One region of the Paenibacillus sp. FSL H8-0168 genome, then DNA from elsewhere that is predicted to be linked to it. Evidence: riboswitches for the same ligand, from Rfam matches in the RefSeq annotation. Region 1 holds a riboswitch; the other holds the start of a gene.

Region 1 (15,208 bases):
TGATCCAATACAAGGGTTTGCATGAAGATGCCACGGATATTTTTGTTGGAACACCGGAGGGGCTGATGATTCGGGGGGTGCCCAAGGAGGATGAAGGGACATTTGATCCTCGCACACGCCCATGGTACATCGAAGCGATGAAGCAGCCCGGTAAGGTTGCAATTACGCCTGTTATTATCAATTCATCGGGTATTCCTGTTGTCGTAGTATCTCAGACGCTTTCCGACAAGTCCGGGGTTATCGGGATTTCCCTAAATCTGGAGAGTGTACGTAAACTGGCCTCCATCAAAGTGGGCCAGGAGGGGTATATCATCATTTTGGATCATACGAAGAAATTCGTAGTCCATCCTACGGCTAAAGCGGGCTCATCTCCTCAGGAGAATTCGCTTGATACGTTGTATACTGCGCCGAGTGGGAACTTCAACTATATGCATGAAGGCCGCGAGAAATATTTGACCTATGTAACGAATACAGATACCGGCTGGAAAATTGCAGGCACCTTCTATCAATCCGAGATTAGCGATGCCACCGCTGCCATGCGTTATGTAACCATTTTCGTGCTGGCTGCCTCACTGGTGATTGCGCTTATCGCGATTTTCCTGATCACCCGTTCTGTTCTGGTACCGATTCGTAAGCTGCAAAAATCAGCAGAACGAATCAGTGAAGGAGATTTGACGGGCGATTTGGAAACTGGAAAAACGGATGAGGTAGGCGAATTGTCTTCTCACTTCCAAACTATGGTCGACAGTTTGCGCACGATGATTCGAAGCGTACACGAAACGACAGATCGGGTAAGTTCTTCAGCGGAGGAACTGGCTGCGGGTGCAGATCAGACAACCCAAGCGATTGAGCATGTCACCATTGCTATCCAGGAAGTAGCTGTGGGCAGCGAACGTCAGGTGGAGAGCGTCAAGCACGGCTCCGTAAATATGGAGGAGCTTGCTCAGCAAGCAGCGAACGTATCCGAGCGTATGGTGGGCGTATCTGAACATGTGAAGATGAACGCCGAGTCGGCTCAGGAGGGCAGCAAGGCTGCTACGCAGGCTGTCCAGAAGATGCATGACATCGATGAGACCGTTAACGATCTCGGACAGGCCATGGACTCTCTCAATGAGCGCTCCGGTGAAATCGTGAATATTATCAGCGTTATATCCGGTATTGCCAAACAGACCAATCTGTTAGCTCTGAATGCGTCCATTGAGGCCGCACGTGCGGGGGATCATGGTAAGGGATTTGCCGTGGTCGCTACGGAGGTACGTAAGCTAGCTGAGGAATCAGCGAAATCGGCTACTTTGATCTCGGAGCGCATTGAAGCGATGCAGGTGGATATGAATCATGCTCTGGGCGCTATGCATCAAGCGCGGACACGGGTGACGGAAGGCATTGATTCGGTAACCACGTCTGAGCAATCCTTTGCGGAGATCAGCCAGGCCGTGGAACGAGCTATGGTACATATCAATGACATTACCGGAGTGACTCAGGAAATGGCACGGGGGACTGTAGGTGTCGTAGATATTATGAGCGATATTGCCCACATTTCGGACGAGGCAGCGAGCAACACCGAGTCGATCTCAGCAGCGGCTGAGCAACAGCTCGCTTCTATTGAGGAAATTGCTTCATCTACAGCGGACCTGAGCCAAATGGCAGAGGAATTGCGCGAACTGGTTGGACGTTTTCAGGTTGAAGGAAAATCCTAAAATGATAAAAAGCGCCCGGATACAGGAGATTGTACTCTGTATCCAGGCGCTTTTTTTAATGTGTTTAGCATAATTTCTGGTTTGCAGGGTTAGAAGTTAACGTTGGAAGGACTTGCGGCGATCCAGGCGGAAACGGACATCCCGTGAGCTGTCGGAAGGACGCAGCGAACTTCTCTGAAACATATTGTTCAGAATCAGTGCGAAAATGACTAGCACTGTCCCATATAGTTCAAAACGGCTAATGACATAACCTTGGAAGTACATGAGTACCAGCGTGGTAATCGGTACAAAGTTAATAAATAGAATTCCGTTCAGTGGAGACAGCTTTCGGATTCCGGCATTCCAGCTAAGCAGGGCAGCTAGCCCTGGAAGCAGGATCATAAAGCTCATTTCGTATTTAACTGACCACACAGCCTGCCAGTCCGGCACCACAATCCAGTTGAAAGCAGAGGCAAATGTGACGACTACGAAGGAGACGAGAGTTCCCAGCAGGCAGGTTAGGGTTGAATACCGAAGAGTAGACCATCCTGCAAAGTGGCTGCCTCCCATGGAATATACGACCCATCCGACGACGCCTACGAAAATAAGCAGCAGCGGCAGTAAATGTTGTCCGGCAAGTGTGAAAAAGGTCCATTTTCCGTTCGTGATCACAAGTAAAGCCCCAGCCAGCGCAATCACCATGCTGATTAGTGTATATTTCGGAGGCATTTTACGGGTCATGACCCACACCATCGCAATGGAAATCATCGGCATTAGCACTTCCATTATAGAAGCTACCAGAGTACCTGCTGCCCCCATCGCGTGCTGTCCCTGGAAAACGGCCATATTATAAATGGTGAATCCCATGGTCCCAAAGAATAACAACGTCTTGCCCTTGCCCTCAAAGCGAAATGCCGTCCGTCCCTCTTTGAGCCACAATAGCACGACTAAAATGAGTGTAACCGATAAATAGCGCAAAAATGAAAAGTACAGTGGATTGATATGTTGTAATGCAATGTGCGAAACCGGAAACATCGCCCCCCAGGACATACTGGCGATTAGGCATAATAAAGATCCGGTCATGATTTGTCTGTTCATGATGTACAAAAGCTCCTCCTTGCCGGTCTCAGCGGACATTTCTTATGGACACATCATAAAGGATAGGAAGCTGTTGGTAAAATGATTGAAAATAAACATTATGATCATTTAAAATGATAATAAGTGACAAGGCGCGTCAATTTTAATGGCCCCTTGTCCTTCACAATAAGGGGGAGCAGTAGTGGATCTGAACGATTTAAACATTTTCCAGACGGTGGCTGCGCATGGCAGTGTCAGCAAGGCTGCAGCCGAGCTTAGCTATGTCCAGTCCAATGTAACGGCCAGAATCAAGCTGCTCGAAAAGGAACTGCAAACGCCTTTATTTAATAGACATAAGCGGGGCATGATCCTCAATGCCGAGGGCAAGCGTCTGCTGCAATATACGAAAAGCATTTTATCGCAATTTGAGGAAATGAAACATGCGTTTCAGAATACCTCTACACCTTCGGGGGTGCTGGAGATTGGCATTGTGGAGACTGTCATTGCCCTCCCGGCCATTTTACATGCTTACTATAGCAAGTACCCGAATGTCGAGTTGTCCCTCAAGGCCGGGGTTACAGAGTCTCTGGTGCAGGAGGTTGCAGAAATGCGGCTGGATGGAGCTTTTGTGACCGGGCCGGTCAAGCATCCGCTGATTGAACAGTTTGATGTGTTTCAGGAAAAACTGGTCCTCGTATCCCAAGGAGATGACTTTTCTGTCGAGGATCTTACAACCCGTCCACTCCTGCTGTATAAAAAAGGCTGCGGCTACCGGGGACGGCTGGAAACCTGGCTCAAGATGGAGGGGATTATTCCTAAGCAGATTATGGAGTTTGGGACATTTGAGACAATTATCGGCAGTGTGGCGGCCGGTATTGGAATGACTGTTTTTCCCGAATCGTCGATTAGCGGGCTGGTGGCTCAAGGCCTTGTATGCGGTCATGCGATGCCTGAGCCGTACAATGAAGTAACAACGGTGTTTATCCGGCGTAAGGAAGCCTTTGTTACCAGTACTTTGCAGTCTTTTATAGATGAGATTATTACTCAGACAGAGGCGTAGCATTATCGCTTGGGCTCGGTTACAATGAGAGGGATTTGATCTCATTTTTCTTCCTGAAGGAGGGCTATTATGTTTACAATATATCCAGCGGCTTCCCGATTCAGCTTCGATAAGGGCTGGCTGCGGGGGAGTCACAGCTTTTCATTCGCGGAGTATCAGGATGAGAACAATACAGCGTTTGGTCCTATGCGTGTCTGTAATGACGATGTCATCGCACCGGGACGGGGATTTGGGGCGCATCCGCACAGTGATATGGAGATTGTTTCGATTGTGCTGTATGGGGAACTGCGTCATGAAGACAACCGTGGACATGTAGCGGTGACCGGTTTTGGAGGCATTCAGCGAATGTCAGCGGGCCACGGCATCATTCATACGGAGCACAACGCTTCACAAACGGAGGATGTCAGTCTGCTGCAATTGTGGTTTAGCCCGCATACGAGAGGACTGAAACCGTCATATGAGGCTACAGCATTCAATCCTGAGCGTCTTCAAGGTCAGCTTCTGCCTGTCGTTGCCGGAAAGCGTGTACCAGGCACAGAGGGTGAAATAGCTGCAATCAACCAGGATTTAACGATTTATTTAAGCAAGCTTCAGCCTGGAGAGCAAGTAGAATTCACACAGGCCGAGGGTCGGCGCGTGTTCCTATTCGTCATCGAAGGCTCGCTGCGTGTGAACGGTGAACATATTCTGCAAGGACGCGATTCCGCTCGTATTGAGCAGGAGCCGAAGCTCTCACTGAAAGCAGAAGATTCTGTTTTTTATATGTTGATTGATTTGCCCTAAAAGGAGGTGCGCACAATGGCGCAGCAGGAAACATGGCTGATCAAGCATGCCGTCACGGGACGTAGCTTTGCTGACAGCCGCAAGCAGAGTTTCGATTGTCATTTTGAATCGGTGGACGGTGTGTTTCGCTTTACGCTTCAAGAGTTGCCGCGTGAGACGGCGGAGGCGATTGTGCGTTATAGCGGGGAGTTGAACGTATTTCGTTTTGTAACCCCGGTAGACGACGGACCCGTGGTGAAGCATTGGTATTACGTCACCCCGGAAAGTGTGGAATATCATGATCAGACAGATAAGCTTACGTTCAAAGCTGGTTCTGAGATTGAATACCATCCCGAGGAGTATTGGGGAGATTAATCATTCCTTTATCATAAATTTTCAGATATATGATGGATTTTCGAAGGCTCTGCATCATTGCAGGGTCTTTTTGTTATCCGTTCAACATGTTGAGTTCATTGGATACATAATCCTTTGCAGGCTGGTACATCCTATATGTCATATTATCTGTTCGGCTCATTCGTAAAGGGGGAATAACGATGAAGAAAGGGCGCTTTCCCAAGTTGCCGAAGCCACCGTGGAGCCGGAGAGCGATTCCAGCCGCAGACCGCAAGACACGAAATTCCAATGTGCCTAAAGGACTGCCTGAGTCTTCGTGGCTGGAACAGCCGCTACGTAGCAGTGTGGAAGACAATTTGATTGCTTTGCGTGATATTTTCAAGGATTGCTCTGATATCGTCTATCGAGAGCTCATGATTTCCCCTGAACGCAAAGGGTTGTTGGCTTATTTTGAAGGTACGGTAAAATCGGAGGATTTGCAGGATCATATCCTGCGGCCTGTCATTCTGGGTATGATGCTCAAGGACCCTGAAGTGAACGGCAAATTGGAGCCGCTGGATGAAACTCGTATCTCCATGTCCCAAACCAAAACGATGGACGAATGGAAGATGGTATCGGCAGCGATACTGGACGGCAATGCCGCCTTGTTCGTAGATGGCACGCCTCGTGCGTATATTTTTAGCGCCAAGGGGGGTGTCCGCCGTGGAGTGGAGGAACCGCAGACCGAATCGGTTATTCGTGGACCGCGTGAAGGATTCACAGAGACACTTCGCGTCAATACGGCACTGTTACGTTTCAAACTGAAAACCTCCAAGCTCAAGATGTACAGCATGACCATCGGAACAGAAACTCAAACGAGCGTCGTCCTTACTTATATTGAAGGGATCATAGATCCGAAGCTGGTGGAGGATGTCAAAAAAAGGCTCAGCGATATTAAAATTGATGGTGTTCTGGAGACTGGATATATTGAGGAACTGATTGAGGATCACCCGTTTTCGCCGTTTCCGCAAATGGAATACACCGAACGCCCGGATACCGTCACGGCGCAATTATTGGAAGGACGTTTTGCTATTTTTGTAGACGGAACGCCCTTTGCCCTGATTGGGCCAGTCACGATGTGGCAGATGATGCAAGCGAGCGAAGACTATTATGAGCGTTTTTTTATCAGTAATATGGTGCGCTGGATTCGTTTTCTTTTTCTCATATTGGCTCTCTTTCTGCCTGCATTATATGTAGCGGTGACGACCTATCATCATGATATGCTGCCGACGACGCTTATTTTGAGTATTGCGGCAGCACGTGAGTCTATCCCTTTCCCCGCTTTGGTGGAAGCACTAATGATGGAAATTTCCTTTGAAGCGTTACGAGAAGCGGGGATTCGTCTCCCCAAAACGGTCGGTCAGGCTGTCAGTATCCTTGGAGCGCTCGTCATCGGTCAGGCCTCTGTACAAGCAGGGATTGTATCGGCCCCGATGGTCATTATTGTGTCGCTCACAGGTATTGCGTCGTTTACCATCCCGCGTTTTAACTTTGCCATCACGGTTCGTCTGCTACGATTTCCAATTATGCTGATGGCGGGATTATTCGGATTGTTTGGGATCATTATTGCGACAACGCTGATTGCTACGCATCTAACCAAGCTAACATCGTTTGGTGTTCCTTATATGAGCGGATATAGCCCATACAAACATATGGATCAAAAGGATATCGTCGTTCGTGCGCCTTGGTGGAAAATGACTAAACGTCCTTCCTGGATTGGTAAAGACAACAACAAACGAGCGAAGGAAAAGATGAATGGATCGCCTACAACCGAGGAGGGATGGTGATGAAGCACAAATCCGATGCACAACAAATACGTAAAGCGGCTGTGCTCTGTTGTCTGCTGCTTTGTTCTGTTCTTTTGGGAGGATGCTGGGATCGCCGTGAAGTGAACGATGTGGCCTTTGTGATGGGTACGGGTCTGGATAAAGAAGGCGATCAATATCGGGTAACGATGCAAATCGCTTTGCCCGGACAACTTGGATCTTCGGGCAGCACAGGAGGAGGGGGAGGTACAAGCGGTACGAAGTCCTACTACCTGGAGTCCAAAACAGGTCCAAGCTTTCGCGGAGCAAGCACTGAGGAACAGCGCGGAGTTTCGCGAACACTGAATTACTCCCACCGGCGGGTGCTGCTGTTCGGCGAGGCGCTGGCACGAGAAGGGATTAGTAAAATGATGGATGTACTGGCACGTGTTCCGCAGAACCGACTGTCTTCCCTGGTTGTTATTACGAAGGGATCAGCGATGGAAGTGCTTCAGGCAGATGCCCCGATTGAGCAATATCCGGCAGAAATGGTGCGTGAGCTCAACTATTCCTATATGAAAAAACCTCGTTCTATTAAGCTGCTGATAAATTCCGTCCTGCTGGATGGCATTGACCCGGTGGTGCCGGTGATGTCTCTGGTGAAGAATGGGCCTTCTAACCTTAAAGACAAGAAGACGAATATTCAGGTCGATGGACTGGCTGTGTTTCGCAAAGACAGGTTAACAGGGATTATAGATAACCACCTCAGTCGGTTTCTGCTTTTGGGTATGGAGCAAGCCAAGGAGACAGAAATATTTATCCACCCTCCCAAAGGTAGAGGCTACATATCTGTACACCTCATCGAAAATAATGTCCATATCAAGCCATATATTCGTGGGAACGATATTCGCATGACCGTTCATATGAACTGTAACGGGAATGTGAAGGAAAATGAGACGGATTTCGATATTTCCAACGAGGAAAATTTGAAGTGGCTGGAACAGCAGACAGCCGAGGAAATTAAGAGGGAGCTGGGAGAGGGTGTCAAGGTGATCCAGCAAAAATATCACTCAGACGTACTTGGTTTGGGCCGGGCTATTATTACGAGTCATCCGGATGAATGGGAACGGATTAAACCTCAATGGGATCAACTGTATCCCAAGGTGGAGGTCACTATAGATCCGGTCGTGCATATTGAAAATATCGGTGCAGTCACCAAACCATTCGGGGTCAAAAAGGAGCAAATCCAGAATGAATAAAGTATTTCTATTACCTTTATTGCTGGCTATGCTCTTCATGTATCTGATTGACCGCAAAAGTATTAGGGATGCGCCTGCCGTCAATCGCTGGATCTCACGTGTATTGTATGTTATTAGCATTGGTATCTGGATTTACGGAACATCAACGAAGAGCACTGTTTATGTGGCTACATGGCTGGCCCGTTTTATTGACATGTGGCTCCCCCCTACGTTGTAAATCGTGTAATGGATGCCTGCGGGCAAAAGGAGGATGTACCTGCATGAGACAGTTCACAACCAGACAAATCGTGCTGCTTGGTGTATTGATGGAGGTCGCTATTACCCTTATACATGCTCCGGCGCAGGCAGCAGATTACGCGAATCAACATGCCTACTGGACCTGTGTAATTGCAGCTATCGTGCTATGCTTGCCGATTTGGGCCATGTTGAGACTCAAGCGGCGTTTTCCTGATCAGGACCTGATGCAGGCCATGGTGAGCTTTCACCCTGTGCTAGGACGTATGCTGCTTGCAGTCTACCTTATTTTATTTCTGATCATTTTTGCACGGGATTTGAGAGTTATCACGGATTTGGTGGAGGTTGTACTTTTGCCGCTGACTCCGATTGTTGTCGTATCTCTTATTTTGCTTTTGACTCTGGCGTTTATGGCCAAAGGCGGAATAAGCACCATCGTGAATATGACCGAGATTTTTGTACCTTTGTTGATTCTGACGCTGCTGACCATGCCGCTTTTTTTCGGGCGTAATATGGATTTTTCGGTACTGAGACCCTATTTACATCCGGAAGTAGATGGAGTGATCAAGGGCAGCTGGCGCATGCTGGGATATATGGCCGATATCATGATGGTTCCCTTTGTGATTTCTGGGAAGAGCTATAATGGGCGTAGTGCGTGGTATGGGCATTTGCTCGGAACCGCATTTCTGACCATGCTGATGTTGCTGTCGGAGTTGGTTATTGGTGTTCCTATCTTGTCCCGGCTATTTTATCCATCCTATGAACTAGTGCGTCAATTGCAGCTAACGGACTTTCTGGATCGGTTCGACTTGTTCGTGGCCGCACTGACCGTACCGACCTTTCTTACGAAGATTGGGGTTGACCTGTACGTTACCAGTTTGGCAGTAAAGCGTATGTTTGCCCATGCATGGGGAAGTCTGATGGTTTGGCCCGTAGGTTTGTTGGGTTACGTCTGTTCGTTTATGCTGTTCTCCAACATTGTGCAAATTTATGATTTCAGCCGGGAGTGGACCGCGGTGATGATCATTTTTTTTGTTATCATGCCCTTGTTGCTATGGATGTTGCTCCGACCCAAATCTAAAGGGAAAGGCGGAGATGATAAGGCATCTAACGGAGAGCGGGATAGCAGTAGTCAGAAAGAAAGCCAGCATGGAGGCAGAACAGGACACGACCACTTATAAGATTACTGTATTTATCGGAAAAGTAATTCTTATTTGTCTTTTACCCCTCTGATTGTATACTTGGTAGAAAGAAATACGACTTCTACAAGGGAGGCAACAGAATGGCACAACGCATGGCAGGTAAGAGAGTCGCTCTTGCTGGTCCCCGTAAAGCAGAAGAAATGGCGCTGCTAGTTGTGAAGATGGGGGGTGAGCCAGTACAGCGCCCGGCCCAGGGCACCGTTTTTTTGGATGATATCGAGCTGCGCAACGCTGTTGTATCGTGGGTGAAGCACCCTCCGGACTGGTACATCTTCACGACAGGTATGGGGCTGGATGCCCTGTTCGATATGGCAGAGGATATGGGCGTAGCCGAGCAGATCATGGAGTTGCTGCAATCTTCCAACATTGCAGCGCGGGGCTACAAGACGGTCAATGGACTCAAAAAGCGTGGCTTTACGCCAGCAGTACGAGACGAGGACGGAAGTTTGATCGGATTGACAGGAGCTTTTGCCCCATACGATCTGAAGGGGAAGGAAGTACTGTTGCAACTGCATGGCGATCCAGCTCCACGGTTGGTAAAGTGGCTGGATGAGCAGGGGGCAGTGACCCGCCAGGTACTTCCTTATAAGCATATCCCACCTGAGGAAGCAAAATTGCAGGCGTTACTGGAGGATGTTATCCATCGTAATGTTGATGCTGTTACGTTTACAAGTGGTCCGCAAATCCGATTTTTGGCCCAATATGCCAGAGAGCAAAATCGAATCGAGGAGTTACTGGAAGCTTTTCGTGAGGATGTGATTGCTGTATCAGTAGGGAAGGTGACTGCACAGTCCATTGTGGAAGAAGGGATTGATCGAGTCGTGTTTCCAACCGAAGAGCGCATGGGCGCGATGATGGTGGAGCTGGGCAAATATTTTGAACATAACGATTCGGTGCATGGCTGTGGTCTGAAGATCGTGAATGGTCATTGAAATGAGATAGAAATTATAAATGCAGTATGCTAAAAAATGAACTTATATTTTGGGATACAGAGTAAAATAAAGATAAGGGCCTACGAGGTCTTTATCTTTTTTTGTTGGACATGCATCGACAAAGATTTTTGTTATAGCGAAAATATTTATCTAATATAATGAATAAGTTTCGATGCATGATACTTGAGCATTTTGCATAAATCCCAAGAGCGTTTTCAAATAAGCAATATATAGATCGAAGCGCTCTAGTTCGTCTATATATTGTACTTATGAGCGTTGGGGATCGAATTATGCTAAATGCTGACTTAGGACAGGAGCTGAGACGTTAATGAATTCTATTTGCGTATTTGCCGGGTCCAGACCTGGACATTCATCGGTATATGTTGAGGCTGCAGGCAAGCTGGGGGAAGCCATGGCTCGCCATCATATCCGTCTGATCTATGGTGGATCTAGCAGGGGGCTGATGGGAGAGGTGGCGGATGGAATGCTGGCGGGTGACGGTCAGGTCACTGGCATTATGCCCACCCTATTATTTGATGCAGAGATCATTCATCGGGGAGTTACCGAATTTATTGAGGTAGCAAGCATGCATGAGCGTAAAGCGGCAATGAGCGAGATGGCCGATGCGTTTATTGCCCTTCCGGGTGGCTTGGGAACCTTTGAGGAGCTGTTCGAGGTATTGTGCTGGGCGCAAATCGGCATTCATCGCAAGCCGATTGGGCTGCTGAATGTGAATGGATATTTTGACCCGTTAGTAGAAATGGTACGTCATAGCGTGCAAGAAGGGTTTACCGGGGCTGAGCATCCAGCGTTATTAAGTATCTCTGCGGACCCGGACGAATTGCTACATATGTTAAAAAATAAAGCAGAGAACTTGAAATAAAGCGTTTTTCGTGCTTGCACAACTGATTGAGGCAAGGTTATGATAAGACCCATAATCAAATAGCGGACAGACAAGGTGCCTTTGCGGTTGAGCAAAGGGTAACAGGGAATCGGGTGCAAATCCCGAGCGGTCCCGCCACTGTAAGGAAGAGGATTTTTTTAAATGGTCACTCGTGAAAAACGGGGAAGACAAAAGAATCTGTTGATGCCAAGCCAGGAGACCTACCTTGATCTGTATGCACCGTTAACCTTCGCGGAGAGGATGGGTGTACGAAATCAGGAAATCAGGCACACGTTGCTTTTTCCATGTTGGTTAGAGGTTTGCGTGGATATGAACGTGCAGCAGCGTTTAAGCGTAAACAGACAGGTGGAAAACAACGGCAGGTTGGAGGAAGACAAATATGTCTTCTTACGCTGTTTGTTCGTCTGATGAGAGATGCGTACATAGAAACCCCATCCGGGCAGGATGGGGTTTTTTTGAGTTACACGATGTGCATAAATCATTGAAATAGATAGCATAGCTGCCCTGAAAAGGATGAATAGGAGGAGCACGATGAGCCCATTAGGAAAATTGCTGGTGATTGGATTTGGACCAGGAGATATGGAACATATCACAAAACGGGCGCTGGATGCGCTGGCCGAAAGTGAGGTCATTATCGGCTACAATACCTACGTTGATTTGATCCGTCCGTTGTTGAACGGACAGGAGATTGTACGCACAGGAATGACAGAGGAAGTGAGCCGTGCGCAGGAGGCGGTTCGCCAAGCAGAGATGGGCAAGAAGGTAGCTGTCATTTCCAGTGGAGATGCGGGAGTCTATGGTATGGCAGGGCTGGTGTACGAAGTGCTGATGCAAAAAGGCTGGCGACGCGAGGACGGGGTTGAGGTAGAAGTCGTGCCAGGGATCTCGGCTATTCAGTCCTGTGCTTCACTGTTGGGGGCGCCAGTTATGCATGATGCTTGCACGATCAGTCTGAGTGATCATCTGACCCCCTGGGAAACGATTGTGAAGCGTGTAGAAGCAGCGGCTTCGGCCGATTTTGTGATTGCATTATACAACCCGCGCAGTGGTCGGCGTACCCGCCAGATTGTGGAGACGCAGTCCATTTTGCTGCGTTACCGCGATCCGCAAACTCCAGTCGGGTTGGTGAAAAGTGCTTATCGTGAACGTCAGCAAGTTATTGTAACGACGCTGGAAGATATGCTGAACCATGATATTGGGATGCTGACGACTGTAATCATCGGCAATTCCTCGACGACGGTGTATGACGGCTTGATCGTGACTCCGCGCGGATATCAGCGCAAATACACATTAGATGCGACCGAGCAAGCGCTCAAGCCGCATCAGCGTCTCCGTACGGAAGCAGAGCCGTGGTCGCTGGGCGCGCAAGAGGATACACCGCAGGCAGGTGCAGCCCCGACTACGCCCGCTGGACCCTCCGCGAGCGGCGCTGCGGTTGCGACGCAGGCACGCCCGCAAGCGATGGCTGCCGTGCAGGCAACGGCCGCTGTGCAAACCGGCGCAGCCCCGGCATCGCTGGCGGCAGAGGCACTAAGCCGCCTCGCTGTCGGCGGCAAGCTGCCTGGCGAAGCCAACGCTCGCTGGAGCGGGCAAGCGCCTGCTACCGAGAGCACCGCCAGAACGTCAGCGGTGGCCGGAGCGGGGGCCGCGTCCGGGATGGCGACAGGCGGCTTTGGCAAGCCTGCGCTATTTGAGGTGGGCGTTTCCCCGGGTGTGGGAAACAAGAAGTTCACCGCTCGCCAGATGGCGCTGCTCGCCGAGGTAGCGGGTGATGACGGCGAGCTGGAATACACGCCAGATCATCAGATCGTGCTGCGCGTACCGTGTGCAGACCCCGAAGAACTGGTCGGACGGCTGCGGGATGAACGATTCATTGTCATGCCGATTGGCGATGTGTTTAAGGTGAAGGCGTGCGACTTCTGCAATATGGAGAAGGATGACGCTGTGCCTGTGGCTGAGCATTTACAGGTTGTACTTGGCGGATTACAGGCACCCAAGGAAACGAGCATTGCATTGAACGGATGCGGTATGGCCTGCTATGGAGCGGTGCTGGAGGATATCGGCATCGTCTATCGCAAGGGAGGATACGACCTCTTCCTTGGTGGCAAAAAATTCGGTCGCAATGCTCATGCCGCTCAGCCCGTAGCGGAAGGGATTCCGGGTGATCAAATTACTGACATCGTGGAGAACGTCATCGCTGAATATAAGGAAAAAGGGCATCCGAACGAGCGTTTTCATAAATTTTTTAAACGTGTAGGCGTCGTTGCGGGTTTCCGGCATGAAGATGCACCAGCAACGGTAGAAGTGAATGCGGTTTGTGGTGATTAATGGACTGAAGGCCTGATGAACTGGATACAAGCATATATATAAAATAGGGCGTCATGCAGGCTATCCCTATTAAAGAGGAGGAAAAAACAGCAGTGGATGCAATATTGTTAGTTGGACATGGAAGTCGGGACCCGGAGGGGAATCAGGAACTGCTGGAATTTGCACAGGCAGTGGCAGACCGGGTACCGGATATGTGCGTGGAAACCTGTTTCTTGGAGTTGGCACGTCCCAGCATTGCTGATGGGATGCAAACATGTGTGGAGAAAGGTGCGACGCGTGTCGTTCTCATTCCGATTATCTTGTTCGCAGCGGTACATGCCAAAATTGATATTCCGATGGCTATTGATCGGGCAAAAGCAAAATATCCGCAGGTGGAATTTGTATATGGACGCCCGATTGGCGTTCACGAGAAAATCGTAAGCATTCTGCAAAGCCGCTTGAAAGAGGCCCGTCCGGTTGCAGTTCCAGCGGGAATGAATAGCGCTGTAGAGGCATTTGCCGAGGTATCCGACGAAGAAACGGCGGTACTTGTGTTAGGACGCGGAAGTAGCGATCCAGATGCGAACAGTGACTTTTTCAAAATCACCCGTATGCTGTGGGAACAGCTTTCTTATACGTGGGTAGAGAGCAGCTTTATCGGTGTGACGCAGCCTTCTTTTCCCGATGGATTGGAGCGTTGTGTACGACTGGGGGCCAAAAAGATTATCGTGCTTCCCTATTTTCTGTTCACGGGTGTGCTGATTAAGCGCATCGGAGAAATGACCCAGGAATTTGCCGAGGCTCACCCTACATTACAAGTGGAAATGGGAGGATATTTTGGTTTCCATCCTCAACTGATTGAACTGGTGCTGGAGCGAGCTAAGGAAGGCTTGTTCGGCAAGGTTACGGCCAATTGTGATAACTGCCAGTTCCGTCTGGAGGCGCAGGAGCACCACCATCATCACCACGACCATGACCATGACCACCATCACGATCATGAGCATCATCACCATCATCATGCACATGAGCACGATCATCATGATCACCATACACACAGCCACGATCACACTCATGAGCATGTCCATGCTCACAGCTATGATGACCATGATCACCATCACGAGCATTCACATACGCCATCTGTAGTGAATGGAAGCGGGCAGGTGAAGGGCTCATGATATTCATGCTATGTGGAACGAGCGATGCTCGGGAATTGGCGCTGCAAATCCGTGACAATGGCTTCAACGTATTGACCTCGGTCGTAACCGAAAGCGCGGCAGCCAGCTTGTCCGAAGCGGGACTAGACGTACGTACAGGCCGAATGACAGCCGATGAAATGAGTGCAATGATTCGGGAGCAGGGAATACAGGCGGTTGTTGATGCCAGTCATCCTTTTGCAGAAGAAGCACATGCGAATGCAATGACAGCCGCTCGCGAATCTGGAGTTCCTTATATTCGCTACGAGCGGGCGGGACTGGTGTATGACAATCATCCATTGCTCCACATCGTGTCTTCCTATGAAGAGGCCGCATTAGAAGCGAAGCAACTCAAAGGCTCTGTAATGCTTACGACAGGCAGTAAAACGCTCGGCACGTTCACCAAGCATTTACTCGGAGACCCGGAGATTCGTCTGGTTATACGCATGCTGCCGCGCTTGGAC
Region 2 (15,208 bases), 1.9 Mb from region 1:
ATTTGCTCCATATCTAAATGAGCCCGTACCACTTCTGCGACACGGTCAAACTCTCGTTCCTTGGCTTCACGTACAGTAAAAGTGCTTTCTAAAGGTGCCAAGCCCTTGGTTTGTCGCAATCCATCCAGCCAGCACCGGCGAAAAAGGTCATTATCAAACACACCATGTAAATAGGTTCCCCATACTTTACCATCTGTTGTACCCCAGCCTTCCTCAAAAGCTGTTCCTTCGCCACGCCGGATATAGAATAACCTTTTCATTTCGCTTAGGTTTAAAGTTCTATCTGTAGGTGCGTATGGTTCCGTAACATACTCCGTAACGCCCATATGTATTTCATAACCTTCAATGCTTGGCTTGGAGGCAGAACCTGAATCAGTCGCAGTGCTAAGCAAAAGCGGGCAATGATTAGACAGGGTTCCCTGTACGCGTACGGTTTGCTTTTCCTTTAAAAAGGTCGTGGATAGAGCAAGCCAACCTAACCCTTCTGCCTGCTGCGGCAACCCAGATTCGACGGCTTCGGGATCAAAAAGTGCGGTACCCAGCATCTGATAACCTCCACAAATGCCAACTAGCTGTGTGCATCCGGTATTCATAGCCTGCCGAATGTCTTTCTCCAGACCTCTCTCACGCAATTCCAGCAGGTCTCCAATGGTGTCTTTGGTCCCTGGTAAGATAATGGCGTCCGGTACGCCCAACTGTCCGGCTTCTGTGACATAACGAACACTCACATCCGGCTCTGCGGCCAGAGCATCCGTATCTGTAAAATTGGAAATCCGCGGATATCGTATCACCGCAATATCCAGTTCTTTATCCTTTGCAGATTGCTTGGGCTTCTTATCCAATACTACCGAATCCTCTGCTTCAATGCGTATGTCTGGCAGATAGGGCAATACACCGAGTACAGGAATGCCTGTCCGTTCTTCCAGCCAGTCTAATCCTGGTTGAAGCAGAGACAGATCACCTCTGAATTTATTAATGATAAATCCGCGGATACGCTGTACTTCATGGGGTTCCAGTAATTCGATAGTTCCTACGAGAGAGGCAAAAACACCGCCCCGGTCGATATCTGAAATAAGCAACACTGGAGCATCCGCCCAACCTGCCAGATTCATATTTACGATATCGCGGTCCTTCAAATTAATCTCTGCCGGGCTGCCTGCCCCTTCCATAAGGACAATATCATAGGTATCACGCAACCGATTCAGAGCATCCATGACGGTCTGTTTGGCTTTTGGCAAAAAATCCTTCCGGTAATCGGAGGCGCTCATATAGGCATAAGGTACACCGTGTACAACAATTTGTGAGTGCATATCTTTGACCGGCTTAATCAGAATCGGATTCATGTCAGTCGTGGCCTCAATACCGCAGGCCTCAGCCTGCACCCCCTGAGCTCGTCCAATTTCCTTGCCGTCCTCGGTAACATAAGAGTTTAACGCCATATTTTGCGACTTAAACGGTGCGGGACGATATCCGTCCTGCGTAAAAATACGGCAAAGCGCAGTCGTCACGACGCTTTTGCCCACATCCGACGCTGTTCCTTGAAGCATTAATACGGCTGACGGGTTCGTGCAGGACGGTTCGAAAGTTGACAATTGCCTCTTCCCCTTTAACGAATTCATTTCAAATCTGGTCACAACCCGTACAAAATGACAATAAACAACAATAAAACAGTCTCCAGCAATTCGTTTAAAGTTCCGTATATATCTCCTGTAAGTCCACCCAAGCGGCGGTTAATACGGTTTGCCGTGAAGGTTCCAACACCGTAAGCCAAGACCGGAAGCAACACAAAACCTAGCGAGATTGGAAGGCTCTCAGAATATGAAAGGAACGTCTGTAAGTAGGATCCTGCCAACGACAGATTCCCAGTCCCCCTTGTTGCTGTAGCCAAACCTGCCAGAAGATATTGTCCTACGGCAGCACTCAGGGTCACTAATACTGCCCAGAATACGGCCAACCCTACGCGGCCACCACTCATATCAGCAAAACGCGCAGCCAGCCCATCATCATTACGAGCTTTAGGCCAGCGCTTCATTGCATGTACCATAAACCAGCGGCTCCAAACCATCGGAAGCAGCAGCAAGCCAGACACATTCCGTTCAACCAGCACCGTATACAGCAAAGAAGCCTTGAGCATGAGTAGCAGCACACAAGCAATAACGCCCATAGCCCCTACACGGCTATCTTTCATAATCTCCAGCATCCGCTCACGAGATCGGTAGCTGAACAAGGCATCGGCCGCATCCATCCACCCGTCCAAATGCAATCCGCCCGTCAACCAAACCCAGACAACAAGCGTAAGAATCGCACACGGCAACGGCGGCAATACCATAGAAGTAAGCGCCGCAAAGCCCCAGACAATGATGCCAATAACCACTCCCACCAGCGGATAATAACTTGCACTGCATTTAAGCAAATCCGGGGAAAAATCTATTTCCGCCTTCACCGGAAGACGCGTTAAAAATTGAAAAGCCGCAGCAACAGCCTGACGTTCGCGGCTCATAGCTTATATTCCAACTGTTTGAGTTCTACGGGAATGCCCGCCGTCACCAAAAATACTTCATCACAAAGACGGGCAATCCGCTGATTCATAACCCCACTCAAATCCCGATACAGCCGACCCAGCGGATATTCGGGCACAATACCGTCACCAACCTCGTTGGTTACGATGACAAGCTGCCCTGGATACTGCTCCACAGCTGCCGCCAGTGCGTCCATGGCAGCTCTGGACGCAGCTTCGCCGTCCTCGCCTGCGGCCAGCAGCACATTCGACAGCCACAGGGTCAGGCAGTCGACTAGCAACATAGGCGCGGGCTGCGACGCTTGATCGCCACCAAGCCGCTGCAGCAGCTCCGGCAGCGCCTGCGCTTCCTCCAGCGTCTGCCAGTCGTATCCGGCAGACTCGCGCTGGACCCGATGAAGGGCGATGCGCTCCTTCATCTCCATGTCATAGGCTTGCGCCGTTGCAATGTAGCAGGCGCGCGAAGCGCGCGACATGCATAATCGCTCGGCAAAGTCGCTTTTTCCGCTGCGTGCCCCGCCGGTCACGAGCGCTTTCATCGCTGCGCGGCTCCCTGACCGTCCGATACGCCTGCATCGGCAAAGGTCGCCATTTCGCGCATGATGCGGCACGCCGCATCAATCAGGTGCAAGCTAAGCGCACCGCCTGTGCCCTCCCCGAGCCGCATGTCCAAATAAAGCATGGGCTCCAGCTTGAGCTGGCGAAGCACCGCCGCGTGCCCGCGCTCGTCCGAGGCGTGCGAAGCGAGCATGTACGCAGCGCTAGCAGGCGCAAGTGCACGCGCTGCGAGGGCGGCTGCGCCTGAAATAAAGCCGTCCAACACGACTGGACAGCGATGTGCGGCTGCGCCGAGGATGACTCCTGCCAAGGCGGCAATCTCCAGACCGCCGACCTTAGTGAGCACGTCGAGCGCATCATTTGCATCTGGCTGGTTCACCTCCAATGCGCGGCAGACAACCGATATTTTACGGGTAAGCCCAGCCATATCTACACCCGTTCCCCGGCCTACGATAACTTCCGGCTCTAGCCCGGTAAGAGCACATACGACCGCAGCGCTGGCTGTCGTATTCCCGATGCCCAGTTCTCCGGTAACGAATAGCCGTGTGCCACCTTTGACCGCTTCTGCTACGGCTTCAGCTCCGGCCAAAACCGCCTGTTCCGCTTCCGTACGCAGCATTGCTGGCCCTTTAGCTATATTTGAAGTACCCATGCGTACCTTACGGTCCACCAGATTCGCGTGAGCGACATCCGCATTCACGCCAACATCTACCACCTTGACATCTGCGCCAGCATGGCGTGCCAGCACATTAATTGCCGCGCCACCTGACAGCATGTTATACAGCATTTGCTGTGTAACCTCAGCCGGAAAGGCACTGACTCCCTCTTCACACACCCCGTGATCCGCAGCCATGACCATAACCGTTTTACGATCAAATTCAGGCTTGTCCACTCCTGTAATTCCTGCTAGCTTGATGGCCACACTTTCCAACTTCCCAAGACTTCCCGGTGGCTTTGTTAATTGGTCCAAATGGGCTAAAGCTGCCGAGGCCGCCACCCCATCCGGCTGGGCAATGCTATCGATCAGCTGACGCAGCTTGTTGTTCATACCTTCCACTCCCTGCTCTTTTTAAGTGTGTTTCATCGTTTATTTAATCTGCTGTATCCGAAGCACTTCTGCGCAGCAAGAGCTGCGGCACACCGCTATCAGGATGCGGAAGCATCACAGGCTCAACACCGTATACTCGTCGAATCCGATCCTCGGTTAATAACTTCGATGAAGCTCCCAATCCTTCAACCATTCCATCCTTGAGTACAAGCAAATCTTCGCAAAATTGGGCTGTCAAGTTAAGATCATGCAAGACCGCAATGATCGTCACACCCGTTTCTTGGCGCCAATCTGCCAGCAGTTCCATAAATTCAAGCTGATAGCGCAAGTCCAGATAGGTCGTAGGCTCGTCCAGCAGCAATATTCGTGGCTCCTGCACCATTACTTTTGCCAAAGCTACACGCTGTCGCTGTCCCCCACTCAAGCGGTCCAATGCTCTGTCCGCCAACGTGGTAAGACCCAATCGCTCCAGCACGCGATCCGTGATCGCCTCCACATCAACACCCTTTTCCCTACCTAGCCAGTCCTGATGAGGAAAACGTCCCATTTCTACGACTTCCCTGACGGTGTATCCCACTGGAGGAAGCCCTTCCTGTTGGAGTACGGCTATGAGTCGGGAAAGCTCTTTTCTGCTGTAGCTACCGACCTTTTTGCCATAGATATGAACGTTTCCTGAAGTTGGCTGATCTACACCCGAAAGCAGATGCAGCAAGGTCGATTTTCCACTGCCGTTCGGACCAATAATCCCCCACCAAGTTCCTTCGTCGACGCTCCAGCTTATATTCTTTAACGCATGGAACTCTCCATAGGCACGTGTCAGACCCGCTACCTCTAATGCCCGATCACGCACCTTCTGTGATTCACTTTGTTCTGTCACAGCAGTTCCCCCCTGCGCAGCTTCTTGTTCCGGTACAGGAGATATGCGAAGAATGGTGCCCCAACAAAGGCCGTCATCACTCCCAGGGGAATTTCCGTGGGGGCTAACAACGTGCGAGCCGCCGTATCTGCCCAAGCCATAAAAATAGCTCCACCGAGCGCAGATAATGGAACAATCATCCGGTAATCAGGGCCTGTCATCAGACGAATGATATGCGGTACAACAAGTCCCACAAAGCCAATCACTCCACATACCGAGACAGCGGCAGCTGTCAGCAGCGTGGAAATGATCAAAACAGATAGCTTCGTCGCATCTACATGAACTCCCATGTGAGCCGCCTGACGTTCACCCAAAGCCAAAATATTCAGCACACGTGCCCGGTTCCATAGAAATACCAGTCCTATGACCACATAAGGTAAAAGGATTCCTGTATATGACCAACCGCGCAGACTAAGACTTCCCATCGTCCAGTACAATATTTCATTGACCGTCTCCTTCGACATGGCTGTCAGAAAGGAAACAACTGCTCCTAGAAAGGATTGCATCACCACACCCGACAAAATGAGACTTTGTGTCGGAATTTTTCCACCTTCCCGTGCCAACGTTAGCACCATCCACAGCGTCAGCATTCCGGTCGTAAATGCCACTAGCGGCAGCGTCCATATGCCAACAAATGAAAATTGAAGGCCCCAATAGATCAGTACTGCCGCTCCTACCGAAGCCCCCGAGGATACCCCCAGTGTATACGGATCAGCCAAAGGATTACGCAGCACACCCTGAAATCCGGCTCCCGCTAGCGCCAGCGCTGCTCCTACCAACATTCCCAGTAACACTCGTGGCAATCTGACCTTCAAAATAATCTGCTCTGAGGATGTATTCCAATCCGGTGTAAACGTATCGCCTAACCACGGAAGGTGGTTAACCAGAATGCCCGTGATCTGGCTGACCGGAAGCTTGGCCGAGCCGATGCCAAGACAGAGCAGCAGCGTCAGCAACAGCAGGACAAGACCTGTCCCTCCAAAGCCGATCAGTTTACGGTTCATTTGAAAATTTCAGGATACACGCCCTTGGCCACTTCCTTGAGACCTTCCGTTACGCGTGGACCCGGACGACTGATCAAATTATCATCCACGGCAAACACCCGGTTGTGGCGAACAGCCGATATTTGATCCCATCCACTGCGAGCTTTAATGATTTCGCCGAGCGTCTGGCCAGTTTTGTCGTCCTTGACACTTTTGCTGTACAAAATCACGTCAGGGTTCGCAGCAATAATATTTTCTTCACTAATTTGGTACCACCCCTTTTGCGTGGCACCTACATTTTCGCCGCCCGCCAACGTAATCAGCTCGTCCATAAACTCGCCTTTACCAACTGTCCAGCCTGGTGAAAACTCGACGTATACCCGCAGCTTCTGCCCTTTACCGATATTTTTAACTCCTTCTTTCACTTCCGCTACATCTGCTCTCATCTTGTCAGTCACCGCTCTCGCTTCTTTCTGATGATCGGTGATTTTCCCATACAATTCGATGTTAGCTATGACATCTTCAACTGTCTTCGGTTCCGTTTTAAAAATCATAATTCCCATGTCGCGCAGCTTGGTCGTAGCCTGTTCACTAAGTGATATCCCTGCAAAAACGACTCCCGGGTTAGCAGCAATGATCGCCTCTTCGTTCGGTTTCATAATACCGCCTACTTTAGGCTTTTTCGTAGCTGCTTCCGGGTAATCAGAGTAGTCGGAGACGCCAACTATTTCCTTATCCAGCCCGATGGCGAACAGCGCCTCGGTTTCTGCCGGGGAGACGGAAACGATTTTATCCGGCGCTTTTTTGAATGTAAATTCCTGTCCTGTTGCATCCTTAACTGTGAGTGGGTAAACTGTTTTGCCCGGAGGCTCTTGTGCGGTTACGGTCTTTCCTGGCTGCTGTGAAGAAGTCTGATTCTCTTTATTTTCAGCATTTTTTCCATTAGCGCCACATGCACTCAGCACAACTGCCAAAATCAGAACCAATAGACCTGTTGTCCAAACCTTTATTTTTTTTCCTGCCATGATTTGCACCCCTTCATAAAAAAATCGTTAAGAGCGTTACTTGATCATCATCAGATATCTTCTAAATCCAGCCTTCTTTTCCTATCTAAAAAACCCCGCATCCTTATATCAGGACACAGGGGTCACGTTAGCGCAGATCGTGCGCAGGCGGCAGCTTCTTTCCGCACGGACAGTCACTGCGAACACGTCATCCTTTCCTCGAAGGATTATGGTGACAGGCGGACGGGCAGGTATCCTGACTTATGGTAAGATGCATGTCCTGAAATCCCTTCATATGCTTAGTAGCACATAAAGCAGGACTAACGGGCATGTTTCCATTTACAGTGGCGGGACCGCGCCGGACTTACACCGACTTCCCTTTTAACAGCGCAGGCAAGGGAAACCATAGTTTCATCACACTGCGCCGACCTCGTCTGCTGGATATTTGATGTAGTGGTAGTCAAGCCGTTCTTTTACTTGATGATTATAGGTTAAAATGAGGCGGCTTACAACCCAAACAGCCTCTTTATCCGCTGGTGTCTAACCTAATGAGAGAGCATTTCCGCTATGTAATTGTGCGGTCCTGCCAGCCTCAATTGAATCCTAAATGCTTCTCCCGGCTTCGGATTCAGACTCCAAAAATCATGACCCGGTATCAGCATGCAAGCTAACTGACGAATTACGCCACCATGCGTAACGACCAAAACAGAGGGCGGCCCAGCAGCCAAATCCATGGGTTGAACTTCCATAGCAACACGCCATTCATACAGAGAGTCAAGAAATTTCCGCAAACGATTCACAAAATCTGTCCAAGACTCTCCTCCAGGAGGGGTTATCCGTTGTGGCTCATCAATCCAAGCGCGATACAACGACACATCCTTGAGCATGTCATACGTTTTTCCATCCCACTCGCCAAAATGAAGCTCTCGCAGACGTGGTTCCATCGTAGGAGACATAATAGATAGGGAACCTCCAGACGTCAATTCTGATTCCGGCACAATGATCTGCAAGGTCTGGCGACATCGCATTAAATCGCTGCAATAGATTCGAGCAAAGAACTGCCCCTGCAATTCTTCTTGCAAAGGCTTTAATTCCTGTTCTGCTCCCGGTAGCAAACCTAAGTCGGAGTGTCCCAGATATCGACGTTCCTTATTCCATAAGGTTGTGCCGTGACGAACTAACACGAGTTCCATGTCCCAATGCAGATCTTCTTTAGCATAATCCGGCACCTTATCCTCCTGTGAGTTCGGATTTTGTGCGTATTCTACTGTCCTTTTTACTGCTATATCTTGTTTTAAGATCATGTCACTTCCTGCTCGATCATTATTCAGTGTGTCACTCCTCACCCTCACCGCACCCATCCCAAGGCAAAACAACCTGCAGCTCCTAACAAACACAATCCTACAAACATACTGGACACGGCGAACATCAGCTGAATTGTATGCCGTATATCTTTCGATTCTAGCGGTCGTATCCAATCGCCCATGTATGCACGAAAGGAGCGCACGCCATGATACACATTATAGCCTCCAAGACGAATCCCCAGTGCACCAGCAACAGCTGATTCCGGGAAGCCACTGTTCGGGCTTGGGTGCAGACGAGCGTCTCGCTTGACTGTGCGCCAGCTTCTTGCAGCATCTCGCTTGTACATCCACGCCGCTACGACAAGCATTGCCGCTGTCAGGCGTGCTGGAATGTAGTTAGCCACATCATCTAGACGCGCTGAAGCCCAGCCTAAATGCAGATACTTTTCATTTTTGTAGCCAACCATGGAATCGAGCGTATTCACAGCACGATAAGCCAGCGCCAAGGGTGCTCCCCCGATCAGGGCATAAAAAAGCGGGGAAATAATCGCGTCCACGATATTTTCAGCGACCGTTTCAACCGTACCGCGTACAATCTCAGGTTCATCAAGCTGTTGCGTATCCCGCCCGACAATCATGCCTAGCTCCCGCCGTGCCGCAGCCAGGTCATCCGCCTGCAACGCTCGGTATACTGCCATTCCTGCATCCTTTAGTCCTTTGGAAGCAATCGTGGTCGCAATCAGCACCATTTCTACGCCGACAGACAACCACGGACGAATCCAGGCAAGCAAGTACAACAGCGCCCAGGCGAGCGCAAAGGAGCCTCCCGCCACAATGAGTGGAAGCAGTATGCCCGCACGTTTCAGCCCCCGGTCACTTCGGACCTGGCGGCGAATCAATTTTTCCAATGCCGAAATGGCATGTCCCATACCGATGACTGGATGCGGCAACCACCTCGGATCACCGATCAGCCTGTCCAAAAGGTAGGCTGCCAGGATAATCAAGCTAACTGTCACGCCGCTGCTCCTCCTCCAGCACTTCACCCAATACAGACAACAGCCTGTCGTTGGCTTCTGCATCCTTGACCGCAATCCGAAAATGGCTCGTTGTCAGTCCCGGATACATAGCACAGCTACGTATAAGAATTCCGCGTTGTCCAAGCGCCTGCTGAATAGCCGATGCGCTCCACGTACCCGGCGCCCTTGCCAGCACGTAATTGGCTTCACCGGGAACGACACCGCAGCCCCATTCCGCCAAGGCGGTCAATAGGCGGTTGCGCTCCTCAGCAATCAGCTCCTGTGTTTGGCGCTCATATGCTTGCCCACTTCTCAAACACGCCTCCCCAGCCAGCAATGCCAATCCATTCACACTCCAGGTCACCTGTTTGGCCGTCATTCGCCGGATATAGTCCGGATGAGCAATCGCATAGCCCAATCGTAGGCCAGGAATGGCATAAAATTTGGTCATTGACCGGATTAAAATCACATGAGGATAGCGATCCAGCACAGGCAGCAGTGAGATTCGCCGTTCCAGCGGAATAAAATCAATGAATGCTTCATCCACCACCAGCACGGTACCCGTTGTGCCAGCCGCCTCTGCCAGCTCGCACAGCTCCTGCTCACTATATTGCACGCCATTTGGATTATTCGGCTGTCCGAGGAACAAAACATCTACCTGCTCCATGAGCTGAAGGATGTCCTCCACGTCCGCCTTCCATTGAAGCGAGGCCTTCCCATACACCCGGTTGACCTCGGCTCCGAATTTGCCAGCCAGCTCGGCATATTCCGAAAAACACGGCTCCACTGTACCCACACGCTTAGGAGCTAGTCCCAATAGTAGGAGCGCCATGCTTTCAGCCGCTCCGTTTCCGATACTTAGCGACTCCGGTGGAACATGCAGTCGCCGTGCGAGCATATTTTTAAAATTCCGATGCCCAGGGTCTGGATAGCGAATCACAGTGTCAAATGAGTGTTGCAGCGCCTCAAGCACCTCTGGCGGTGGACCAAGCGGATTAATATTTGCACTAAAATCTACAAAATCCGCAGCAGCTCCGCCAAAAGTCGCGGCAGCTGTCTCCCTGTCTCCGCCATGACCGTAAACCTCTATCATTGCCTCTCATCCTTTCCGCCCGTTTCCAATCATTTAGCTCCATTATGAGGCTGCTTTTTGCGTCCCGTCAATGCAAATGAGCTTTTGTACATGGCTCACTTGGGTTACAATAGAAGGAGGCACACATAAATTACACAGTTTATATACGGAGGAATGGACATGCTGTTCATCGACAACCAGGGGATACACGATCCAGCCATTAATCTTGCTATTGAGGAATACGCGCTCAAGCATCTACCGCTGGACGATAGCTATTTGCTGTTTTACATTAATCAGCCTTCTATTATTATAGGCAAGCATCAAAACACTATTGAAGAAATCAACGCCGAGTTTGTTAGGGACAACAATATTCAAGTCGTTCGTCGCCTGTCCGGCGGTGGGGCTGTATATCATGATCTCGGTAATTTAAATTTCAGCTTTATTACCAAGGATAACGGGGAGTCCTTTCATAATTTCCTCAAATTTACGCAACCTGTGATTGATGCCCTGCGCCAAATGGGAGTAGAAGCTGAAATGACAGGCCGCAACGATCTACAGGTCGGAGAACGTAAAATTTCAGGAAACGCCCAATTTGCCACACGCGGACGTATGTTTAGCCACGGTACATTGATGTTCAACCTGAACTTGGATAATGTGGCTGCATCGCTGCATGCCAATCCCGAAAAATTCAAATCCAAAAGCACTAAATCCGTCCGCAGTCGCGTGGCTAACATCAGCGAACTGATGGACCGTGAGATGACCATAGAGCAATTTCGCGAGGAACTGCTGCGTTTCATATTCGGATCAGAATTGGATCAAGTACCTCAATATAAGCTCAACGATACCGATTGGGCCAAAATCCATGAAATATCCAAAGAACGCTACCAATCGTGGGATTGGAACTACGGTCTATCCCCCGAGAGCAATATCAAGCACACACGTAAATTTCCAGTCGGTATTATTGATATCCGCATGGATCTTAAGGAAGGCTACATCCGTGATATTAAAATCTATGGGGATTTCTTTGGTGTGGGTGACGTTGCTGATATTGAAAATATCCTGCGCGGCAAGCGTTATGATGAAGGTGAGGTGCGTCAAGCCTTATCCTCTCTCGATTTGAAGCACTATTTTGGTAATATTGAGCTGGACGATTTTGTTGGACTTGTATTTTTGGAAGACTAACCGTTACTTTTTCCCATCGTTTCAAGCCAATACTTCAGTGGTTATAAGGGGACAGGCTCTTATAGGAGCCGTCCCCTTTTCATTGCGATATTGTCATTTTGAATATTATAAGATACAATTTTAGCATTGCCCCATGATAGAGATAAAGGAGAGAATACCGATATGTATAAATTAATTGCCATTGATATTGATGATACACTCATTAACGACCAGAAAGAAGTCACACCAGCGACACAACAGGCATTAGAAGCTGCTGTAGCAAAAGGTGTGGTGGTTACCCTCGCTACTGGACGAGCTTATGCCTCTGCACACAAAATTGCTCGCCAGACGGGTTTGAACGTGCCGATCATTACGTACCAAGGAGCTTTGGTTAAAAACCTGCTGGACGAAAACGTGCTGTATGAGCGTTATGTTCCACTCGTGGCTGCACGTCGCCTGTATGAGTTCTGCGTGGAACGCAATCTGCATCTGCAAACGTATATAGATGACAAATTGTACACACGTGAAGATAATCAGAAAATCAAAGATTACACGGAGCTGAACAACACGGAATATTTCGTAGAGCCTGTATTCAGTAAAGTTATAGAGCAGCCGGCTCCTAAATTGCTGATTATCGACGAGCCTGAAGTGTTGGATGAATTAATTCCTGAACTTCGCGAACTGCTTGGCAATGAAGTTCACATTACAAAATCCAAGCCTCATTTTCTGGAAATTATGCATCATGAAGGCACTAAGGGCCATGCGCTTACCTTCCTTGCAAACCATTTTGGCTGTGAACTGTCGGAAACGATTGCTATCGGTGACTCTTGGAACGACCATGAGATGCTTGAATGCGCTGGTCTCGGCATAGCGATGGAGAATGCCATTCCTGATTTGAAAAAGCTGGCTGATTACATCACTCGCAGCAATAACGAAGACGGTGTTAAGCACGCCATCGACAAATTCGTACTCAACGTTGAATAAAGTAAAAAGTAACTGTTCCTATAATACTTAAATGAAGTAGTACAACAACAAAGCCTCCAAACGTCGCATGTTCAGTAACATACGGCAGTTTGGAGGCCTTTTCTGTCAGATCATATAATAACCTGCCCCCTTTAAAATATCAGGCAGCAGAACGTACCTTACGCCTGTTCACCAGACGGATAATTCCATTGTTCATAAGGATTAATCCGGTCACAATGAGCAGCACCCCAGCCAGCATCCACCAGCTTACATGCTCTCCATACAACAACGCTCCCAAGCCCACCGCAATCGGCGGTGATATATACAGCCACGTCGTCGGAAACAGGGGATTTGTACGCTCCATGAGCCAGTAGAACAGTGTATGTGCAATCATCGAACCAAACAGGATCAGATAAAGTAAAGACCCCATGGCAGGAAGATACTGCCACCCCTCAGAACTCCACGGTTCCGTGATCGCAGACAGTAACAGCAGCATCCATCCCCCATGGATCATTTGCGCCGCATTCAGGGCAATCGGGTTCGTTTCACGAAATACATCCATCACTCGCTTGGAATACAGAGCTCCCCCGGAATAACACAGCTCCCCCAGCAAAATGACAAGGCATCCCGCCAGCCACAGACCACTGATCTGAACCGCCAATCCGGGCAGCACAACCAGCACCACACCAAGAAAGCTGATCATGCAGCCAACGACCGTAATCCGTGACGTTTTTTGCCGTAGCAGTACAGATTGCAAAATGACGATCATCATCGGCCCGGTAGCTGACAAAATAGCTCCGATCCCGGAGCTGACATATTGCTCTGCCCAATACAAGGCTGAAAATGTACCGAAGGTCGTTCCTGCTCCAATCAGCAACATTTCCTTACGCCATAATAACGACCATCGTACTTTTCCGGTCAGCTTCATAGCAATGAACAATATCGCCCCTGCCGCGAAAAAACGTACACCTGCCGATAGGAATGGCGGAAGTCCGGCTTCCACTCCCACTTTTATGGCCAAAAACGTTGTGCCAAAAATAAGACACATTACTGTAAACGCGATACCTATCATGATACGTCCCTCTCCCTTCAGTTGCTTTTAAGCATACAGGGAGACGAACAGAACAGATGTATAACTACAGAACAGTTGTATACGTTTTTGAAGTGCTATATAGTACAATACACAGAAAGGAGCGTGGATAGCATGGGTAAGAACAACAGCGAACTACTCTTTGCAGCCGATCATGCCTTAAAGCTGTATGAGCAGGTTATCCATTATGTAACTGTGCGGATCGATCGCGGGGATTGGCAAACAGACATGAAGCTGCCGTCCGTACGAAGCTTGGCTCAGGAGCTGGGTGTACATCGGCTAACTGTTTTCCGGGCATATCAGGAGTTGAAGCAACGGGGACTGGTCTATGTAAAGGACAAATCAGGATATTACGTTCATGCTTCCCAAGCGACTGGGCATGCAAAATATGCTGGCTACTCGGGACATTCGTCCTTTCACCTCACGATTCACTCCGAATCTGCCCATGCGGCAGATGATCCGTCAGTTTCAGCCTGGAGAGGAATGGATGGACTTAGCCGCGTTCAATCCGTAAATACGCATTTCCAGTTTTCCAAAGCGCTGATTGACCCCTCTCTCCTGCCCAACCGATTTTGGGGAGAGCTGATGATGCAGGTTTTTGAAAAGCATCCGAAAGTAGCAGCCACCTATTCCGCTGTACAGGGTGATACCGAGCTTCGGGAGGCCATGGCGCAGCATTTTAGCGTGGATAAGCATTTTGCTTTATCACCGGATGAAGTGATGATTACCTCGGGAGCACAGCAAGCCATTGATTTAATTGCCCGATCTCTGCTCCATACAGGAGACCGTGTATTGATCGAACGCCCTGCCTATGGCCCTGCCATGGAAATATTCCGTAGACAAGGTGCGCGGCTGACGATGACAGATATTCGACCGGAAGGTTATGATATGGACCAGATTGAATGGTGCATGAAAACGGAAAAACCACGCCTCTTTTATATGAATCCAACATTCCACAACCCGACGGGCTTTACAGTACCCGATGAGCAGCGCAAACGACTGCCAGAACTAGCCGAGCGCTATGGCTGTCTCATTGTTGAGGATGACAGCACCTATGACATTAGTTTTGGGCAAAAGCCGCCTTCTCCGATTTTCGCCTATGATGTTTCGGGAAGCGTCGTCTACATTCGAAGTTACAGTAAATATGTCGCACCTGGTCTACGAATCGCAGCCGTGACCTGCCGACCACAGCTCATGAACAGCCTGCTGAACGTCAAAGCGTTAGTGGACAATGGATCGCCACTGCTGAATCAAAAGCTGTTTTTAGAATACTTTCAATCTCCACGTATGCAGCAGCATATTAAAAAGCTATGTATCGCGCTCCAGATTCGTAAGGAAACGATGGAAGACAGTCTCCGCGACTCCGGTTGGACATGGACCAGCCCGGCAGGGGGACTCAACCTGTGGCTCCAGCTGCCTTCTACGTTGAAACCTAATGAATTACTTGCCAAAAGTTTACAAGAGTCTGTATCCTTTGTCCCCGGCAATGTATTTGATCCCATCGGCGCAGAGGGTAAAACGCATGTACGGCTGTCCTATTCATACGCCAACGAGCTACAAATCAAAGAAGGAATC

What was found. Region 1 has a riboswitch for cobalamin ahead of cobJ (precorrin-3B C(17)-methyltransferase). Riboswitches for the same ligand answer to the same signal wherever they lie in the genome.
Region 2: another riboswitch for cobalamin. It lies ahead of MHI21_RS07040 (cobalamin-binding protein); the one in region 1 lies ahead of cobJ (precorrin-3B C(17)-methyltransferase).

The regions. Positions count from the first base shown of each region.
Region 1 covers NZ_CP151948.1:5,381,750-5,396,957, reverse strand. The annotation lists gene MHI21_RS23875 (methyl-accepting chemotaxis protein) at 1-1,697, shown strand, start outside; gene MHI21_RS23870 (DMT family transporter) at 1,794-2,774, opposite strand; gene MHI21_RS23865 (LysR family transcriptional regulator) at 2,956-3,813, shown strand; gene MHI21_RS23860 (pirin family protein) at 3,883-4,596, shown strand; gene MHI21_RS23855 (hypothetical protein) at 4,612-4,950, shown strand; gene MHI21_RS23850 (spore germination protein) at 5,130-6,755, shown strand; gene MHI21_RS23845 (Ger(x)C family spore germination protein) at 6,755-7,972, shown strand; gene MHI21_RS23840 (hypothetical protein) at 7,965-8,189, shown strand; gene MHI21_RS23835 (endospore germination permease) at 8,233-9,387, shown strand; gene MHI21_RS23830 (uroporphyrinogen-III synthase) at 9,489-10,340, shown strand; gene MHI21_RS23825 (TIGR00730 family Rossman fold protein) at 10,669-11,223, shown strand; cobalamin riboswitch at 11,280-11,467, shown strand; gene cobJ (precorrin-3B C(17)-methyltransferase) at 11,776-13,572, shown strand; gene MHI21_RS23815 (sirohydrochlorin chelatase) at 13,665-14,726, shown strand; gene cobK (precorrin-6A reductase) at 14,723-15,208, shown strand, end outside.
Region 2 covers NZ_CP151948.1:1,517,243-1,532,450, reverse strand. The annotation lists gene MHI21_RS07070 (cobyric acid synthase) at 1-1,592, opposite strand, end outside; gene cobS (adenosylcobinamide-GDP ribazoletransferase) at 1,631-2,500, opposite strand; gene cobU (bifunctional adenosylcobinamide kinase/adenosylcobinamide-phosphate guanylyltransferase) at 2,497-3,057, opposite strand; gene cobT (nicotinate-nucleotide--dimethylbenzimidazole phosphoribosyltransferase) at 3,054-4,124, opposite strand; gene MHI21_RS07050 (ABC transporter ATP-binding protein) at 4,168-5,001, opposite strand; gene MHI21_RS07045 (iron ABC transporter permease) at 4,998-6,044, opposite strand; gene MHI21_RS07040 (cobalamin-binding protein) at 6,041-7,048, opposite strand; cobalamin riboswitch at 7,256-7,450, opposite strand; gene MHI21_RS07035 (histidine phosphatase family protein) at 7,573-8,331, opposite strand; gene cbiB (adenosylcobinamide-phosphate synthase CbiB) at 8,376-9,347, opposite strand; gene cobD (threonine-phosphate decarboxylase CobD) at 9,337-10,440, opposite strand; gene MHI21_RS07020 (lipoate--protein ligase) at 10,600-11,601, shown strand; gene MHI21_RS07015 (Cof-type HAD-IIB family hydrolase) at 11,764-12,564, shown strand; gene MHI21_RS07010 (EamA family transporter) at 12,704-13,615, opposite strand; gene MHI21_RS07005 (PLP-dependent aminotransferase family protein) at 13,748-15,208, shown strand, end outside.